DNA from 3 places in the Brevibacillus jepli genome. Region 3 is predicted to be linked to each of the others. Evidence: riboswitches for the same ligand, from Rfam matches in the RefSeq annotation. Region 3 holds a riboswitch; each other region holds the start of a gene.
What was found. A riboswitch is a leader RNA that binds a small molecule or an ion and turns the genes downstream of it on or off. The one in region 3 is predicted to bind S-adenosylmethionine.

Region 1 (6,236 bases), on a different contig from region 3:
CAGTCTTCTGTCAGAAAAATGGGACGAAGTGGAACTTTTTCGCTACCATTTCGTGGTAAGGGATGAAAGGGTGTGAACGGCTTGGGAAAGTAGGTCTGGAGGAAGTGTACCAGCTGCATGTAAACGATATTTACCGCTATCTTTTCCGGCTGACACGAGATGAGAGGCTGGCAGAGGATCTGACACAGGAGACCTTTTGTCGCGCCTACTCTTCCCTGGACGATTACCATGGAGAAAAAGTACGGCCGTGGCTGTTCAAGGTGGCCTATCACGCTTTTGTAGACGGGCATCGCAAGCAAGCGAAGCGCCCGGTTACTTTGGTGCAAAGCCTCCCGGACCAGCACGATCACTCTGTTGTAGACCCGGCAGATCAGCTCGTAAACAAGGAGCTGTGGGAAATTGCCTATGACTATTTGGAGCGACTACCGGAAAAACAGCGACAAGTGATTTTACTGGCAGCGATGCAGTTTACCTACGCGGAAATGGCAGAAGTGCTTGAAATTGATTTGGCAGACGTCAAGCGTTCGTTGTTTCGGGGGAGACAAAAGATGCGGCAGTTGTGGAGGGAGGAGAGCTAGTGAAGAATATGGGTGATCATGAGCGGGAACAAAGGCTGCTCGCTTATTTGCGTAAAGAGATGTCAGGGGAAGAGGTAAAACGATTCGAGGAGGAGATTGCCGCTGACGAGGAGTACGCACAGCGGTTGGAGAGGTTGTTGCTGGGGGAAGAAATGGGTGAAGACAGTACGGAGGCAAAACAGACTGCAACGTTGTCGGCTGAAAAACAGCGTGCCATTGTTCGCCGGGGGAAATGGAAAAATCGGTTGTCCAACGCTGGATTCACCATAGGGCTTCCCTTTTTGACTGCTATGGTGCTGTTATTTTTGAATGGCTGGGTAGGGTCACTGATGCATGAAGATCTGTTCCGCGTCGCGAAGGCAATGGTTAATTTTACTCAGCCAGGTGTAAGTGTAGGCGGGAGTGGCTCGCAGGTCGGATTGCTATACGGCAATATCAGCATGGAGCTGCGTGAAAGGGTTGGAGCGGAAGAAAAGAATGCTGGCCGCTTTGAAAGCTCAAATGTGCTGTGGAACGTAGATGCTGGGCCGCAATGGCTGAATGGGGTCAGGGAGCAGAAGCTATATTTCCGTTATCCGAAAGAGGGGGCAACGCAGGATACACAGTCTTTCTCATCACCTGCCTGGACGACGATGGAGAAGCTGCCTGAGGGAACTGTTTCTCAGCTTGCGATTTCCTTCGATCGTTTCCTGACGTACGAGGAGTATTATGAATTGGTTTCACGTCATGTTCCTTCTTCGGGACAAGATACGGTTTGGTTTGCCGTAGACACAGGGGTAGAGACCAAGGAGAGTGAAGATGGAAAATTGATGTTGGGCCCGGGACGTGTATGGGGTTTTGCAGAGCATGAGCTGAATTATGGCGGACCTATTCTTGTAAACGGAGAATGGGATAGGCGGATGGCGACTTATTTGAACGAAATGAAGTACTTGTCCGAGAGAGAAGGTTTGACTCGCGAGATCGGCAGATCCTTGTTATTTCATAGGGACCCACAAATTACAGAACGATACAACTACATGCAGCAAAACGGAGTGCGAATCTACGGAGCTGTCCTCACCGGACCTACGAAAGAACTCCTGAAGCTCAAGGCTGAAAAGTCAATTACAGCAGCGCTTTTAGGCAAGGTAGACTGGTGGAATTGGGAGCGACCCGCGGCCTCGGGAATACATTACACCTACTAGTAGCAAGGTGCGAATTTTTGCACAAAAGGGTGTTGACATCGTGGAAGCGTTGGTTGTATGATTCAAACTAAATCAAAAACCGAATACGTTTTGGATACCTTATCCAGAGAAGGTGGAGGGACTGGCCCGATGATACCCGGCAACCGACATGACGCCATTCAGACGCGAGCAGCGAATGATTGACAGGCGACATGCACGGTGCTAATTCCTGCAGAAACAAAAGTGGTCTGGAAGATAAGGGGGACATCAACACGGTTCTTACACGTGACGACACGACCTCTTTTCTTCGGGAAAAGAGGTCTTTTTTTTACTCCAGGTACGCAAACAAAACAAGTAGAGATAGAGGAAAAATACGTAGAGGGGAGTTTTGTAATCATGGCATATCGCGCATTGACTGAGCAGGAAGCAGTAGAGTACGTAAAAGGAATACCGGGACTTTTTAGTGAAGGAGCAGAGCTGACCAGCCACGAAATCGGGGATGGCAACCTCAATCTGGTCTTTGACATTCAGGAGCCGGCAACCGGAAAGAGCGTCATTGTCAAGCAAGCACTGCCTTTTGCCCGCGTCGTGGGAGAATCTTGGCCGCTGACGATTGATCGGGCTCGCATCGAGAGCGAAGCACTCCGCATTCAGCACAAATACGTACCAGACCTGGTGCCGCAGGTGTATCACTTCGATGGGGAACTCGCGTTGACCGTCATGGAAAACGTCGGGGACCACATCATCATGCGCAAAGGTCTGATAGAAGGAAGACGCTATCCGCTTTTCGCGAAACAAATTGGTCGTTTTCTGGCGCAAACCTTGTTCTTCACTTCTGACTTGGGCGCGCATCCGTACGATAAAAAAGCGCTAGTCGGAACATTCATAAATCCAGAATTATGCAAAATCACAGAGGATCTCGTCTTTACCGATCCGTATGAAAATGCGCCAACCAACAATTTCAACCCGCTGATCCGTCGAGAGGTCGAGGCGATCTGGAACAACAAACCGCTGAAGCTGGAAATCGCCAAGCTGAAATACGATTTCCTCACGCGCTCGGAAGCGCTGCTGCATGGTGACTTGCATACGGGTAGTATTTTCATCACGGAAAACAGCCTGAAAGCGATCGACCCGGAGTTCGCTTACTACGGTCCCATCGGTTTTGACATTGGGGCGGTCATTGCGAATCTGCTGCTCAACTACGCAGGACAGCACGGTTTGCAAAAAGATCAAGGAGAACGGGAAGCGTATCGCGAATATTTACTGGAAACGGTCGAGGATGTCTGGAATGAATTCGTTTCGCAATTCGTTCAGCTCTGGCACAAGCACGCGAAAGAGCGCAGCGCCCATGTCGAAGGACTGTGGCAAAGCTACGTGAAGCGCGTGATTCAGGATACAGCAGGCTATGCTGGATGCAAAATCTTGCGCCGTGTTATCGGTTTGGCAGGAGTAGCGGACCTGAATGCCATTGAAGACGACCATACCCGCGCAGAAGCAGAGCGTCTGGCTCTCTCGATTGGAGAAGCGCTGATTCTCGGTCGCGGCAGCATAGACGAATCGACAGACATCACAGACATCGTTCGCACTGTGACCGAACGTTACTATCAGGAGGCTACAACAGTATGACAACCAGCACACGATTGGCACCTGTAAAGTGGGAGAATGATGCACTGGTCTTGCTTGACCAGACACGTCTGCCAGTAGAAACGATCTATTTGAACTTGACCACCTCCGAACAGGTATGGGGTTCTATTCGTAACTTGGAAGTGCGCGGCGCACCAGCGATTGGCATGGCGGCTGCTTACGGGCTCTACCTGGGCGTTCGTGGCAGTGAAGCGAGTAACTATGACGAGTTTTGGCAGGAGCTGACCAAGCAGGCTGATTATCTGGGCTCTTCCCGTCCGACAGCCGTGAATCTGTTCTGGGCGTTGGATCGCATCAAGGCTCGGGTGGAAAAAGAAAGCGGAGCGTCGATTGCCGAGTTGAAGGCGGCCGTGCTCGATGAAGCACTGGCGATTCAAAAGGAAGACGCTGAAGTTTGCAGGACTATCGGAGAGCATCTGCTCACGCTGTTGCATGATGGTATGGGAATTCTCACGCACTGTAATCCAGGGGCATTGGCTACGGCGGCGTATGGAACGGCTACCGCCCCATTTTATTTGGCAAAGGAACGCGGCTGGAATCTGAAAGTGTACGCAGACGAAACTCGTCCGGTACTGCAAGGTGCTCGTCTCACTGCTTTTGAGCTGCAGCAAGCAGGGATTGATGTGACGCTCATCTGCGACAACATGGCGGCGATGGTCATGTCTCAAGGAAAAGTAGAGGCTGTCATCGTGGGTACAGACCGCGTAGCAGCAAATGGCGATGTCGCCAACAAAATTGGTACGTATGGGGTAGCAGTATTGGCAAAAGCACACGGCATTCCTTTTTACGTAGCAGCACCTTTGTCATCCGTCGATTTGGAGACACCGACAGGCGCAGATATTCCGATTGAGGAGCGTCCAGCCGAAGAAATTACTCATGGCTTGGGCAAACAGGTAGCTCCAGACGATATCAAGGTGTACAATCCTGCGTTCGATGTGACGCCAGCGAAGTACATCACAGCCATTGTCACGGAGACAGGCATTTTCAAGCCGGAAGAGATCGGCAATAGCAAAAAGTAAACGACATCTGTTAGCGTTCGCCCTCTTGCTGGCGAGCGCTTTTTGCTCGTTTTAGCGTTTTTTAGTAAAATATCCAACAAAAGGGGAGAGTCGTATGCCGAATATTCAAAGGATAGCAATCAATGAAGACACGTACCTGAAACAGTTGGAATTAGCCGATGCTGAGGAGTTGTTTTTGCTTACGGATTCGAACCGGGAGAATCTTAGGGAATGGCTGCCGTGGCTGAATTTTACAAAGCAAGTGGAGGATTCGCGCCAATTCATCCAAGCGACGATCAATCAGTACAACGATAATCGCGGCATTAACTACGGCATTTGGTACCAAGGGCGTCTGGCGGGAACAGTCGGCGTACATACGGTGGATTGGATCAACAAAAAGACTTCCATTGGCTATTGGCTGGGTGCAGAGTTCCAGGGCAAGGGCTTGATGACAGAAGCGGTGGCGACCTATTTGGACGTTTTGATCTTCGGGTCTTGGGATTTGGAAAAAGTAACGATTCAGGCTGCTACGGAAAACTACAAGAGCAGATTGATCCCGGAGCGATTAGGGTTTCATCTGGAAGGGGTACTCCGTCGGAATGAATTCCTTTACGATCATTACGTGGATCATGCGACTTACAGCCTGCTAAAAGAGGAATGGCTTGACTGGAAAACCGATAAAAAAAGTTAGACTGAACTGTATGGGCAGATTGACAATGAAAATTCTGTAAATTACGATGGTGAGGACAGATCAAGAGGGCTGCGCGTGATTCGCAAGCCCTTTTTTTAGTCCTGCAATTAGGTTTGAATAAATAGAGGTGATTTACATGCAGACTCTTCGGCAATTATCGTGGTTTTTTCGCGCCCATTGGAAGCGGTACATCATTGGAATTTCTGTGCTGTTCATCATTGACGTACTTATGCTTTGGCCTCCGAAGCTAATCGGGGACACGGTCGATTCTATACGTAACAGTTCCCTGACAAACGCTGCCTTGACGCAAACGGTGGTCATCTTGCTCGCATTGGGTGTTAGCTTGTATGGATTGCGCTTTCTATGGCGGTACTTGTTAAATGGGGGAGCCTTGATATTGGAGCGGACGTTGCGAGAGCGACTGTTTGCCCATTTGACGAGAATGACCCCGTCATTTTTTCATCGAAAACGCAGTGGAGATCTGATGGCAGTTGCAACAAACGATATTCCTGCCATTGAACAAACGGCGAGTACAGGGGTGCTTACGCTTGTCGATGCGCTGTTCATGACCTTGTTAACGCTGGGCGTCATGGTGACAGCGATCGATTGGAAGCTGACGTTGGCTGCACTGATTCCGATGCCGTTTTTGGCTTGGTCTACTGCTTATTATGGAAGACTGCTGCATGAGCGCTTTTACTTGGCGCAGGAAGCCTTCGGAGAGATGAACGATCATGTACAACAATCGGTCTCAGGTGTTCGTGTTTTGAGAGCGTTCGTTCAGGAAAAAGCCGATGTAGAAGCATATCGCAAGGTCAGTGAAAAAACGCTGGAGCGAAATGTGAGCGTATCGCGGATCGACGCCCTTTTTGAGCCGACGATCGCAATTATTATTGGCTTCAGCTTTTTGATCGGGCTGGGCTATGGGACGTATCTGGTTTTTACCAGCGCGATTTCTTTGGGTGATTTGGTTGCGTTCAATTTATACTTGGGACTTTTAATTTGGCCCATGTTCGCCTTTGGTTGGCTGGTCAATGTGCTGCAACGCGGTGGCGCTTCTCACAAGCGTTTTACAGAGCTAATGGTGGAGAAGCCAGATGTGACGGAGGTTGCGAATCCGATCACGAACCAAGCAGCCAATACCGTGGAAGCACGCCAGTTTTCCTTT
Region 2 (6,236 bases), on a different contig from region 3:
AAAAAGGAATGACTATTCGTTTCATTCCGCCTACGATATGGAATGTGACACGATAGGAGTATCACCGCTTGAAGACAGGAGAGATAAGTGATGGACTGGATACAAATCGCATCAACCTATGTACCAGCTAATCCAGATCAGCTCACGGCATATGACAGCTTTCGCATATGGGCTGATAAATATCGGGCTTGGATTTTGTTTGTGGAATTAATTATCGTTTATTATCTTGGCTTTGCTACCCGTATCCGTATGCCTATATTAAAAAACGTGCTCTTGTACATACTTTTGTTTGCTGGGGCTCTCATTTTCGCTATTTTGGATGTGCAGCTTCCTGTAAAAAGTGCAATGCTGGTAGCGATCGCGATTCTCGTGATTGTGAAGGTGCGGATTAAGCCAGAGCAAACTGGGCGAAAGTGAGGAGAACCTCGTGAAGCGTGAAGATGCACTCTTTAACTGGCTCCAAATTCAAGTAGTTGCGGATGCACGGCCAGAAGATCGCTCTGCTTTGGACACTGCTGCTTTTTTCCTGCAATTGCTGCAAGAGGACCATCTCATCACTGAAATTGGCTATCGCCAGGAAGGTAGTTGGTACGTCCTTGTTGGAACTGCAGATTCGCAACCAATCGAGGCGCGATATCCTGCAGAATCAGTACAATCTTTATTGGCCGCAATTGAGGGTGAACCCAAATTCAATTGCAACTAACGGGATGAAGACTCCCCCTACTTGCCGAGATAGTTCGGAAGTTGGGCGGAGTCTTTTGATTTTGATGGCTTGTCATAGGTAATAAGACTCGGTTTAGTGGAATGTGCAACTTTTGAAAACATCCCACCGTCAGTATGTTAGCCCCAAGCATACAGGGGGATTTTGGCAGATGAGAAGGGGGAACTACCGTTGAAAAAGTATATGACCAAGCCCGTATTAGCAGTGGTTACTGCTGCAGGTATTATTGGCTGTTTAACGCCGATTTTTGCCGATGCAACCTCGATTGCTAGTAGTCCAAGTGCAACGAAGGTAGTCATGAATGACGAAGGAAAGCAAGTCACGCGCTACAATCTGAAAGAGCTGGCCAAAAATGATCCAACCACGTTGAATATGCTGTTGAAACATCAAGCGGATCACTTGTACGTCATTGTAGATGAGATCAAGCTGAATACGAAGCTGCAAACCTATATGGAAGAGAATAAAGAAGAGTGGGAGCGTATTTACAACGAGTACTACAGTGATATCTGGTTGGAAGTGCGTTTGACAGACAATGATGAAGAAATCGTTAGCGTCAGTGCCAAGACTCAAAATAACAAGGTGTACATAAAGGGGATCGTGACTTCAGATGTCACCAAGGTTGTGGTGAAAAAGCCGAATTCTGACATTATCGAAGTCGTTCCAACCAGTGAGCACTCCTTTACGATCAGCTTTGAAGCTCCGGATGCATCCTATGAGCCGTATGTAACTGTGAGTGCATATGAAGGCAGCCAGCTGGTAGATAGTGAAAAGGTAAAGATCGTTCCGAAAACAGACGAAGATAAGGAAATGATCATCCATACCATGTCTGTTTTGGATGCAAAGAAAAAGGAATTAAAAGTAAAAGGAATCGTCAAGCAGGGGGCAGACAAAGTAACAGTCACCTATAATGGCGTGAAAAAAGAGGCAAACGTAAAGAAGCTGTGGGATGGCGTAGGCAGCTTTAGTGTTACATTGAAGGATGTAAAAGCAGCGAAAGATCAAAAAGCCTTGATCGAGGTATACGAGGACGGCAAGAAGGTTGATTCTGACTCCGTTCAAGTAGATATCGTCAATGCTACTGATAAGGATCCAGTCAATGTATATTCCATCAAGGGAACTGCTGTGAATAATCCTGCGACCAAGTCCATTCAACTGAAGGGGACCGTAAGCGGTTGGAATAAAAAGGATGATACCGAGCTGTTTGTCATCGCTCCTGACGGAAAGAAGAAAGAGATTGAACCGAACGACAAAGGCGAGTTTTCCCTGACATTGTCTTACAAAAATCGTTCGTTTAGTGCCAAAACGATTCAATTCCAACTGTTTGAAGACGATAAGCTGGTAAAGAAAGCTGACATGGCATTAAGCACAAAAGTGATTGTCGCGCCTGTGAAACCAACAGACGACGATGAAGACGATGATGATGACGACAAAAAGAAAAAAGAAAAAGGGAAGCATAAGCATCCCAATGGCAACGCATACGGTTATTGGAAAAAGCACGATCAGAAGTGGAATGACGACAGAGATGATGACGATGATGACGACAGAGATGATGACGACAGAGATGACGACGACCGTGACGACGACCGTGACAACGACAGAGATTAATCTCTACGGTTATGGCCGCTGCTTGTAGGTCTCGACGTACTCCACCAGTTGTCGGATGTAATCCCCGATAATCGGGATCGAGAGAAATTGCGTCAATAAAGACCCGAGAAAAGCCAACACGATAGCAGTTCCAATCGTCAAACCCAGACCCCGGGCAAGACCTGCGAGGAAATTGATCCAGAGCAGCTTGCGCGGGGCTGTGTAATTTTGAATCACATCGGCCAGTCGAATATCTTCCAGGAACATCGCAATTTTATGCATCCGCTCATTTACCTTCCGGACTTCCTTAAGCTCTTCAAGGACTTGATCGATTTGCTGCATGAGGCGGTCTGTAGGCGTCAAGATGTCTATCCCCTTCCACGATTCAGTATCTTTACCTACCAGTCTAGGGAAAAAGACAACCAGAATCAAGGAGGGCAGGAAACGTTTGCCTATCCGAATTGCGAAGGGTACAATGAACGTACAAAACGTTTGTTAGGAGGCTTTCAAATGGCTGAAACTGTTTCCCAAACTCTTTCCGAAGAATTGTTCAAGCTCTTGCAAAAGGAGCGATTTGTTACCTTGGGCACAGTAGACCATGAGTCAGGGGCACCATCGCTCAGCTCCCTGTCCTGGACGTTTGCTGCCAGCGCCGATACGATTCGTTTTGCCGTGGATAACCGTTCGCGTATTTTGGCTAATATTGCGAAGGAGCCGCAAGTTGTCCTGCACTTGATCGGTGCCGGCTCATCTTTTGCAATCAATGGTCGTGCTACAGTCAAAGCGGAACGACTAGAAGGTGTCCCACTCAAGCTCGCCATGGCGGAAATCAAAATTGAGGCGGTTCGAGATATTATGTTTTACGGTTCGCGTATCTCGGTAGAGCCCGGGTACGAAAAGACGTATGACAAAAACGCGGCAGCAAAGCTGGACAATCAAGTGATGACTGCCTTGAGAGAGGCAAACTAGCTGGTGAAATAATTGTTGACAACAATCCTGCTGATCCTTTAGTATTAGGGTCAATCAAATTGAATAGCAATCTTCTTATCCAGAGCGGCGGAGGGACTGGCCCGATGATGCCCGGCAACCAATCACCTGTTATTTTCACAGGGAGATAATGGTGCTAATTCCTGCAGAGTTATCAAAACTCTGAAAGATGAGAAGGATTTGCTTACGGCGACGTAAACAAAGCCTTCTTTCAGAGGAAAGGGGGCTTTTTTCATGCCCTCGTACACTATTGGAGGGAGAGAAACATACATGAAATTGGAAACGAAGTTGATTCAGGCAGGAGTAGGCAGAGACGAAAAGACAGGGGCGGTGAGCTTTCCCGTCTACTATGCAACGGCCTATCGCCATCCTGCATTGGGACAGAGTACCGGATACGATTATACACGTACAGCCAATCCTACACGCTCTATCTTGGAGGAAACCATCGCAGAAGCGGAATCAGGGGATGCAGGATTCGCTTGCGCCTCAGGCATGGCTGCTGTTCATACAGTAATGGGCTTGTTTTCCCAAGGGGATCACCTGATCGTTTCACTCGATTTATATGGAGGAACCTATCGGTTGTTTGAGCAAGTGCTCTCGCGCTACGGTCTTACTTTTTCGTACGTCGATTTGCGTGATATTGGCGCACTGAAGGATGCAATTCGTCCCGGAACAAAGGCCATCTTTGTAGAAACACCAACCAATCCCCTCATGCAGATCACTGATATTCGAGAAGTGACTCAATTGGCGAAGCAACACGAGCTCCTTACCATCGTAGATAACACATTCTTAACTCCGTATTGTCAACGCCCATTGGAGCTTGGCGCAGATATCGTGTTACATAGCGCAACGAAATATCTGGCTGGACATAACGATGTGCTGGCAGGGCTCATCGTAACAAAAGGGGCGGAGTTGTCGGAAAAAATCCGGTTTTTGCACAATTCAATCGGTGCTGTCCTCGGACCGCAAGACTGCTGGCTTCTCGTTCGTGGGATGAAGACTTTGGCATTGCGCATGGAGCGTCATCAATCCAATGCCCTGATCGTTGCGCAAAAGCTGCGTGACCATCCGGCAGTGGCGGAGGTATTTTATCCAGGGTTGCAAGAGCATCCTGGACACGAGATTCAGGTGAAACAATCGACTGGGCATAGCGGGATGGTCTCCTTCCGGGTGCGGTCTGCCGAGCAGGTGGGATTATTCCTGCAAAATCTGCAAATTGTATCCTTTGCGGAAAGTCTAGGCGGTGTAGAGTCATTGTGTACTTATCCGGCGACGCAGACTCACGCCGATATCCCGCAAGAAGTAAGGGAATATGTCGGTGTTTGTGATCGATTGCTGCGACTGTCGGTTGGCATCGAGCATCCGGATGACTTAGTGGCTGATTTGTTTCAGGCATTGAATGCCAGTCTGGTCGTAGGGGGGAGCGTACGATGAATTTTGCAACCAAGGTCCTCCACGGTTCCACTTGCATTGATCCGTTCACAGGTGCGTCGTCGGTTCCCATTTATCAGGCTTCCACGTTTCATCAGGCTGATCTGGATCAGCCAGGTACATTTGATTATGCGCGTTCAGGCAATCCGACCAGGCAGGCATTAGAAGAAGCTATTGCATCGTTGGAGGGCGGCGCTCGCGGCTTTGCGTTTTCATCAGGCATGGCTGCCATCTCCAGTGTGTTCATGCTGTTTTCAGCCGGAGATCATGTCGTTGTAGCAGAAGATGTATACGGTGGGACGTTTCGGTTTTTGACCAAGGTATTGTCGAGAATGGGGATTTCGGTTACATTCGTGGATGCGACACAGGCAGAAGCAGTTCGTGCAGCCATTACACCAGCGACGAAAGGGGTTTATCTGGAAACTCCGTCTAACCCCACCTTGAAGGTGACGGATATTGCGGCGGTCTCTCGCATCGCGAAAGAGCATGGCTTGCTCGTCATTGTCGATAATACGTTCCTTACACCGTATTACCAGCGTCCATTGGAGCTTGGTGCAGATGTGGTGATTCATAGTGCAACCAAGTTTATCGGAGGTCATAGCGACGTCGTTGCAGGCTTGGCCGTGACCAGAGACGCTGCGTTAGGGGAGCAGCTCTACTTTATCCAAAATGGCATGGGCGCGATTCTGGGGGTGCAGGACTGTTGGCTTGTCATGCGGGGTCTCAAAACATTGAAAGCCCGACTTGATGTGAGTACAAAGACGGCTGCGAGCTTGGCTGCTTGGCTGTCTACCCATCCGCAGGTCAATCGTGTCTACTATACTGGATTGGTGGATCATCCGGGTCATCTCATTCAAGAACAACAGGCTAGCGGTCATGGAGCCGTTCTTTCTTTCGACGTAGGTAGCCGCGAGCGGGCGAAAGCGTTGTTTGATCGCGTCAAATTACCAATTGTGGCTGTTAGTCTCGGAGCAGTGGAAACGATTCTTTCTTACCCGGCTACCATGTCTCACGCAGCGATGCCGGTAGAGGAACGAGCGGCAAGGGGAATCACAGATGGCTTGATCAGGCTGTCAGCAGGTTTAGAGGATTTGGATGACTTGGTGGCAGATTTGAAGCAAGCGTTGGACAATTTGCCTTCTGAAGCTCCCGTCCATAAACAAAAAGAGGTATTCTCCCGTGCTTAAAGCCGGGGAATACCTCTTTTCTATTAAGGTGTTCCTGTACGATTTGCGTTGATCTTGTTCTGTCCCTGCGGTTCTTTATGCATGCGTTTTTCTTTTACTTGAGCAGGTGTTTCTTCGCGAGGCTGCACACTGCGCGGTAGCTGCGGCATGATCCGACCTACGATATCCGCGAGCTCTTCGCTAATTCCTGAAACAGGATGACCGCGACGAATATCTTCTCCCATTTCCCGTAATCGCTGTACGATGGCAGGGTCAGCGGTTACTACGGCATTCGCCCCTTGGGGATCTGCTTTCAATGCTTCTGCAACCGTATACTTAATTACGCC
Region 3 (6,236 bases):
TTCATGCAGGCTGTACGTGTGGGAACCGATCGAAACCAGTCCCGAATGAATCATTTCGTTTACCTGTTGACGCGTAAGTGGCGGCGTCATATTCTCCCGTTTTCGGTCGGCTACATCTCGTAAGCGACCCGCAATCGCGAAGTTCACTGACGGGTAGCCATATGTACGTAAGACTGGAAATGCTTTTGTGTAATAACTCTCGTACCCATCGTCAAACGTAATCAGAACAGCATTCTCAGTCGGTAAGGTACCCGTCTCCATAAATCTTAGGAATTCATCCAGCGAAATTGGATTCAGGTTGTTATCGTGTAAAAATTTCATATGTCGGGCAAATTGATCAGGAGCTATGACATACCGCTGATTTGATTGATCCATGACATGGTGGTACGTCAAAACCACGACCTGATTGTTATACCACTTTTTCGTTTGAACCGTTGCTTCTTCTGTTGGTGTGACGTTTGGCTCAGCATTTTTTGTCTCACTTATGCTTATAGACGTATCCACTTGGGGAAAAGGTTGCACTTCTTGTGTATTCTTTTTTTCCAATATAGAGCCGCCTAATAATCCAATCGCCATTGCAAGCAACAAAAAAGTAAGAAATACGATCAGGAAGAGCCTTCTGTTCGGCAAAAAAACCCCTCCTCTACTTCCTCCCTAGGAGATTCGACACAGTCCTACCAATTCCTGTGCAACAAACGGCCCAATAATTGGATGACTTTGCTCCTAAAAAAGAAAAAGAGCCCAGTAGCAATACCAGGCTCTTTCTATGCCATTCATAAATATTACAGTTGAGCAGCCTCTTGCTTCAGGATTTCTGCTTTGTCTGTTTGCTCCCAAGGAACATTCAGGTCATTGCGTCCGAAGTGGCCATATGCCGCTGTTTGCTTGTAGATAGGACGACGCAGGTCGAGCTGCTTGATGATACCAGCAGGACGAAGGTCGAAGTGTTTGCGAACCAATGTTACCAGAGCTTCTTCGGAAATCGTACCCGTACCGAAAGTATCTACTGCGATGGAAACTGGTTGTGCTACACCAATAGCGTAAGCAACTTGTACTTCACATTTGTCTGCGAGGCCAGCAGCTACGATGTTTTTCGCTACATAACGAGCTGCGTAAGCACCGGAACGGTCAACCTTTGTTGGATCTTTACCGGAGAACGCACCGCCGCCATGACGAGCATAACCGCCGTAAGTATCTACGATGATTTTGCGGCCAGTCAAGCCAGCATCCCCTTGTGGTCCGCCAATTACGAAACGACCAGTTGGGTTAATGAAGTATTTGGTATCTGCATCCAACAATTCAGCTGGAACAACAGGTTTGATTACTTGTTCAACCAGATCTTGCTTGATTTGCTCCAAAGTCGTTTCAGGAGCATGTTGGGTAGAAATAACGATTGTGTCAATACGAACTGGTTTGTCGCCATCGTACTCAACGGTTACTTGTGTTTTTCCGTCAGGACGGAGGTAAGCAAGCGTACCGTTTTTACGTACTTCAGTCAGACGACGAGCCAATTGGTGAGACATGCTGATCGGAAGTGGCATCAGCTCAGGTGTTTCATTGCAAGCAAAACCAAACATCAAACCTTGGTCACCAGCACCAATTGCTTCGATCTGCGCGTCAGTCATTTTACCTTCGCGTGCTTCCAATGCTTGGTCTACACCAAGTGCAATGTCAGCGGACTGCTCGCCAATTGCAGTAATAACACCGCAAGTGTCAGCGTCAAAACCGAATTTCGCACGGTCATAACCGATTTCACGAATGGTTTCACGAACGAGCTTTTGGATGTCTACGTATGTGTTTGTAGTGATTTCACCTGCTACGAGAACCAAACCGGTAGTTACGGAAGTTTCGCAAGCAACGCGAGCGTTTGGATCTTTGGACAGGATCGCATCCAAGATGGAGTCGGAAATTTGGTCACAAATTTTATCCGGATGTCCTTCGGTTACAGATTCGGATGTAAACAGACGACGACCTTTTTGCAAAGCCATGAGAAAATACCTCCTTTGACCTCATACAAATAGTGTGGTAGCCGAGTCAGGATTTTATCTACGTAAACGCAAATAAAAAACCTTTTCCATCTTTTGGGAGGAAAAGGTTTGAGCGTTTTTTGCTTCCTTCATCCTCTTATCGGCCAGAACAGATGTCCGTTCTGCTGGTTAGCACCGCTCGAGATCGGTTGCCGGGCTTCATAGGGCCAGTCCCTCCGCCTGCTCTGGATAAGAGTATCCATTACGGAATATAGAATAATTGTTTTTTTCTATGGTGTCAATAGGCAAAGATTGCTTACAATTGATAGGCTTTGGAAAGCAAGACCACGACTTCAGCACGTGTTGCCCTTCCATTTGGTTTAAAGCTAGAGCCATACCCGCTTACCCAATTTCTAGATGTCAAAGCTTCAATGGCTGGTGAAGCCCAGTGGCTCGTTGGCACATCCTGATAATTCGAATGATTGCGGTTGTACAGCAAAACATTGCGTGCACGCGCGATCATAACAGCCATCTCTGCTCGCGAGATCTGCTGATCCGGCTTCATTTCATTTTTCGGGTACCCTTTCAAAATTCCTAATTGATAGGCTACCCCCAGGTTATTATAAGCCCAGTGGCGTTTTGACATGTCTCGAAAGGTCGTTTTGCCTGTGTAGGTTGTCGCTACCTTAGACCCCGTAGCACGCATGGCCTTGAGCAGCATCGTCGCAAACTCCGCGCGGGTCACTGCCTGATTGGGCTTGAACGACGCGTCGTTAAACCCATTTACAATACCGCGAGAGCTGAGGCGGACGATCTCCGAGCGCGCCCAGTGGTCCGAAATGTCGCGATAGCCTGCTAGCAATTTCTGCTGGGTTACCGTCATGCGGTACGATTCGTATTTGAACGGACTACCGCTATTGAGTCGAACATAATATTTTCCTGGTTGCAAACGCAAACCGATAATGTCATGTCCTCTACTGGACAGCTCCGCTACTTCATTTGTCGAAGCAAGCGCGTAGTTCATGTTTCGATCACTGTAGAGTGCGAATCGAAAGCCACTGTCGACAGGAATGTACGGAGCTCGAAACGTCACATACGATTCGTTATTAACAGTAAAGTGGAACCAGTCAGAATCTGTTGCCGTCGGGAATGTCCCTGTCATCACGGTCCCGCCGCTTAGCGGAGACGCTTTCTGATAGGTGTCATTCGGCTCATTCAGGTCTTTTCTTACTGGCGTATACCCAAGATCCAGCTGGTAATTACCATTCACCGCATTCCGCGAATACTCACTCACACGGATGAAATACTTACCCGGTGACACTTCTTTTTGGACACGCTCAGTCGGATTGTCTTTCGTTCCATTATCGTATTCAGGATCCCAGACTACTGTTTTTTTCCCAGGCTCTTGTTTACCAAGACCCAGAAGCATATCCACCCGCTTGTTATCAGGGCTAACAGAGATATCTAAATACCCGTATTCACGAACGTAGTAGGAAAACCAATCCGGATCCCCCTCATCGTGAAAATTACCTGTTACGCTGATTTGGTTCCCCACGAGTGGTCTGGCTGTCTCTTGTGTATCATTTGGTTCGTTTCTGTCCGGGTTGATGGTAAATTTGCTCGTCAACACGTAGGTAAAAGCGCTGTTGACTCCACCGTTACGCATCAACCGGATGTCCATTCTTCCCGCCTTGACCGGGACGGTTACGGTATCGCCGTTGCCGAAGTACTGTGTAATCGGCGGACGATTATCCGGGTAAAAGGTAGCAGCCATCGCTGAAGAAATACCCGATGTCACTGTAGCCGTAAAGCTGACCTTTCCATCGTAAGGGATGTCCATCCTCAGCCAATCTACTGTATCTTTTGGTCCCAAATTACCACGTATTTGTGACTCAATTGGAAATGCCTTTGCTTTAGAGGGGGAATTATTCGGCTCTAAAAAGTCGTAAGAAAGCGCAGTTTTCACTGCCTTATTCACATCCAGCAAGCCGTATCCTGTCTTCAGATCCCAGCCTCTCTCCCCCAAATCTGTCGCCGTTTGATATAGCAATTGCCTTACATCAAATGGACTAAGCTTTGGATGACGAGCGAGAATGAGCGCAGCTGCACCAGCGACTTGCGGTGCTGCGGCTGAAGTACCACTAAAAGAACCGTATTTCCCACCAAGCTTCGTAGTGTATACATTAAAACCAGGGGCTACCAGGTTCAGTTCAGGCCCCGTATTAGCCTGGGGCAGTACTTGGTTGTTGCTTCTCACAGCCCCTACCGCTACGACTGTTGGGTACGCAGCTGGATACGCCACACGGCTACTTTCATTACCACTTGCCGCAACCAACACAGCCCCGCTTCTCTCCGCTCGTTGCACAGCTGCTGTCATCGACTTGGAGTATGCCATACTGCTAATTGACATCACAATGACTTTGGCCCCACGATCCAAAGCAACATTGATGCCTTTCGCAATCAATTCCTCATCGGATTGCGCCTTGCTGTTCAAGATTTTAATCGGCAAAATCTTGGCATTCCACAAGACCCCAGAAACACCGATGTTATTATTTCCGCTTGCAGCAAGAACACCAGCTACTTCTGTTCCATGCCCGTTGTCGTCCTGTGCTGACCTCCCGGGATTGACGAGATTCACACCTGGCAAAAGGTTGTCCTTTAAATCAGGGTGTTTATAATCCGCTCCAGTATCCAACACAGCTATCGTAATCTGCTCATTGCTATTTACGGTTGGCCATGCCTTGTCTGCTTTGATTTGGCTTAAGTGCAGCTGGTTAGTCAAATAGTAGTCATTGGCTGCTGGAGTTGCTGCCAAGCCCGATTGGTTGTTTGCCATAATGAGTGTGACGGTTAATGTAACAGCCACTGACATGTTCACTGATTTTTTCATGTAAAACAGTCCTTCCTTCTCTCCCCTGCAAAAGTAGCAGTCTAAAAGGAATTCAGGTATTTGTCTTCTCGTCCTAGCATAGCGGATGCAAAGGGGGACACGCAACCCTGATTACCCAATATTTGGAACACTTTAACAGAAGAAAAACCCTTTTCACCATCGGCAAAAAGGGTTCTCTTCTTACTGTAACAAACCTTTATTGTCTTCTACTTCAGGTGCTACCTGAGCTTTTTCTTTTTTTCTTTGCTGCGCTTTTGGAATAAAGGCAGTCAGTTCCTCTACACTTACCTCTTCTTTTTTAAAGGAGGAGAACGGAATATTGAACGCCCATACACGATGGCTCTTCGCTTCTACCTTCATGTTTTCCAGGGTGAAATGTACACGCGCTACTGTATCGCCCGCTTTATCATGAACGATAATGGGCACTTCGGTAAATTCCAGACGTTTCTCCAAACCGTTACGGAAAGCAACGACAACTTTCAGGCCGTTATCTTCTCCTGGCTTAATGTCGAGAACTTGCAAATCTACTTCGCCCTCTACAATTGGAGATTTCTCTGCAGCCTGTTGCAAGTACTGCTCAGACTCATCCGTGCTCAGACCCAAATTAAAATTTTGATTATCCTCTACTTCATGCTTCTTAGGCTTGATAAAAGCCAGCTTCAGAGGGATCTCTTTTTCAGGGATATGGGCGAACTCATCCCAACGGAACATAAATTCCATCGGACGGCTGGACATTTCTCCCACAGGACCCGATGCAATCAGGTCAAATGTTTTTCTCGCTACTTCTACACCTTCCTCTGTCATCAAAGACAGCGGGAGCTTTTGCAGCAAAACACTGCGGTCGGTCGCATTACGAATGTAGGTCAAAACCAAATACCCTTCATTCGTAACCTGCGTAAAGAACGGAATGATGCCGACTTCGTTGCGAACAACTGGAGGCATTTCATCGTGAGCATATTGCAATAGCTCCTGCTCAGCGTCATCCAATTGAGCTTCCCACGGACCGTTCATCACCAAAAACAGTTCCTTCGATTCCACACGGTTCGCAGATTGCTGCGGGTTATCCAGTCCAGATACACCCAAATAAAACTCTCTATGAAGATTCTCATGAATATCTTCGCGTACTTGCTCCAAGCTCTCCTTGGAACCAAACCAATTCTCCAATAACCAACTCATAAGACAACCTCCTCTTTCCCATACCTGAAAAATTCGCGCTACTCTACGTCAAGCGTCCATCTTTTCAGGTCGGCATCAGGCTTTTTCACAAATTTAGGCGGGAAGACAATCAGCCACGGACGGCTATATCCAGGCTTCACTCGAATGGAGCTTGCATCCAGAGAGCCTGTCGCAACTACATCTCCATCTGCATCCGAAATCGT

Region 1: it holds a riboswitch for S-adenosylmethionine, as region 3 does, so the genes downstream of both, mtnK (S-methyl-5-thioribose kinase) here and metK (methionine adenosyltransferase) in region 3, are expected to answer to the same signal.
Region 2: it holds a riboswitch for S-adenosylmethionine, as region 3 does, so the genes downstream of both, AB1L17_RS29415 (aminotransferase class I/II-fold pyridoxal phosphate-dependent enzyme) here and metK (methionine adenosyltransferase) in region 3, are expected to answer to the same signal.

What each region holds. Positions count from the first base shown of each region.
Region 1 is NZ_JBFEFW010000009.1:100,258-106,493, reverse strand. It holds gene AB1L17_RS11925 (sigma-70 family RNA polymerase sigma factor) at 63-578, shown strand; gene AB1L17_RS11920 (anti sigma factor C-terminal domain-containing protein) at 587-1,759, shown strand; SAM riboswitch class I at 1,856-2,000, shown strand; gene mtnK (S-methyl-5-thioribose kinase) at 2,135-3,364, shown strand; gene mtnA (S-methyl-5-thioribose-1-phosphate isomerase) at 3,361-4,401, shown strand; gene AB1L17_RS11905 (GNAT family N-acetyltransferase) at 4,496-5,071, shown strand; gene AB1L17_RS11900 (ABC transporter ATP-binding protein) at 5,208-6,236, shown strand, end outside.
Region 2 is NZ_JBFEFW010000046.1:566-6,801, reverse strand. It holds gene AB1L17_RS29440 (YlaH-like family protein) at 91-417, shown strand; gene AB1L17_RS29435 (hypothetical protein) at 428-703, shown strand; gene AB1L17_RS29430 (hypothetical protein) at 893-2,326, shown strand; gene AB1L17_RS29425 (DUF5665 domain-containing protein) at 2,336-2,647, opposite strand; gene AB1L17_RS29420 (pyridoxamine 5'-phosphate oxidase family protein) at 2,816-3,274, shown strand; SAM riboswitch class I at 3,347-3,468, shown strand; gene AB1L17_RS29415 (aminotransferase class I/II-fold pyridoxal phosphate-dependent enzyme) at 3,563-4,726, shown strand; gene AB1L17_RS29410 (trans-sulfuration enzyme family protein) at 4,723-5,910, shown strand; gene AB1L17_RS29405 (YhcN/YlaJ family sporulation lipoprotein) at 5,934-6,236, opposite strand, start outside.
Region 3 is NZ_JBFEFW010000011.1:98,819-105,054, reverse strand. It holds gene AB1L17_RS14050 (polysaccharide deacetylase family protein) at 1-630, opposite strand, end outside; gene metK (methionine adenosyltransferase) at 783-1,988, opposite strand; SAM riboswitch class I at 2,122-2,223, opposite strand; gene AB1L17_RS14040 (S8 family peptidase) at 2,284-4,857, opposite strand; gene AB1L17_RS14035 (SLAP domain-containing protein) at 5,038-6,033, opposite strand; gene AB1L17_RS14030 (SLAP domain-containing protein) at 6,072-6,236, opposite strand, start outside.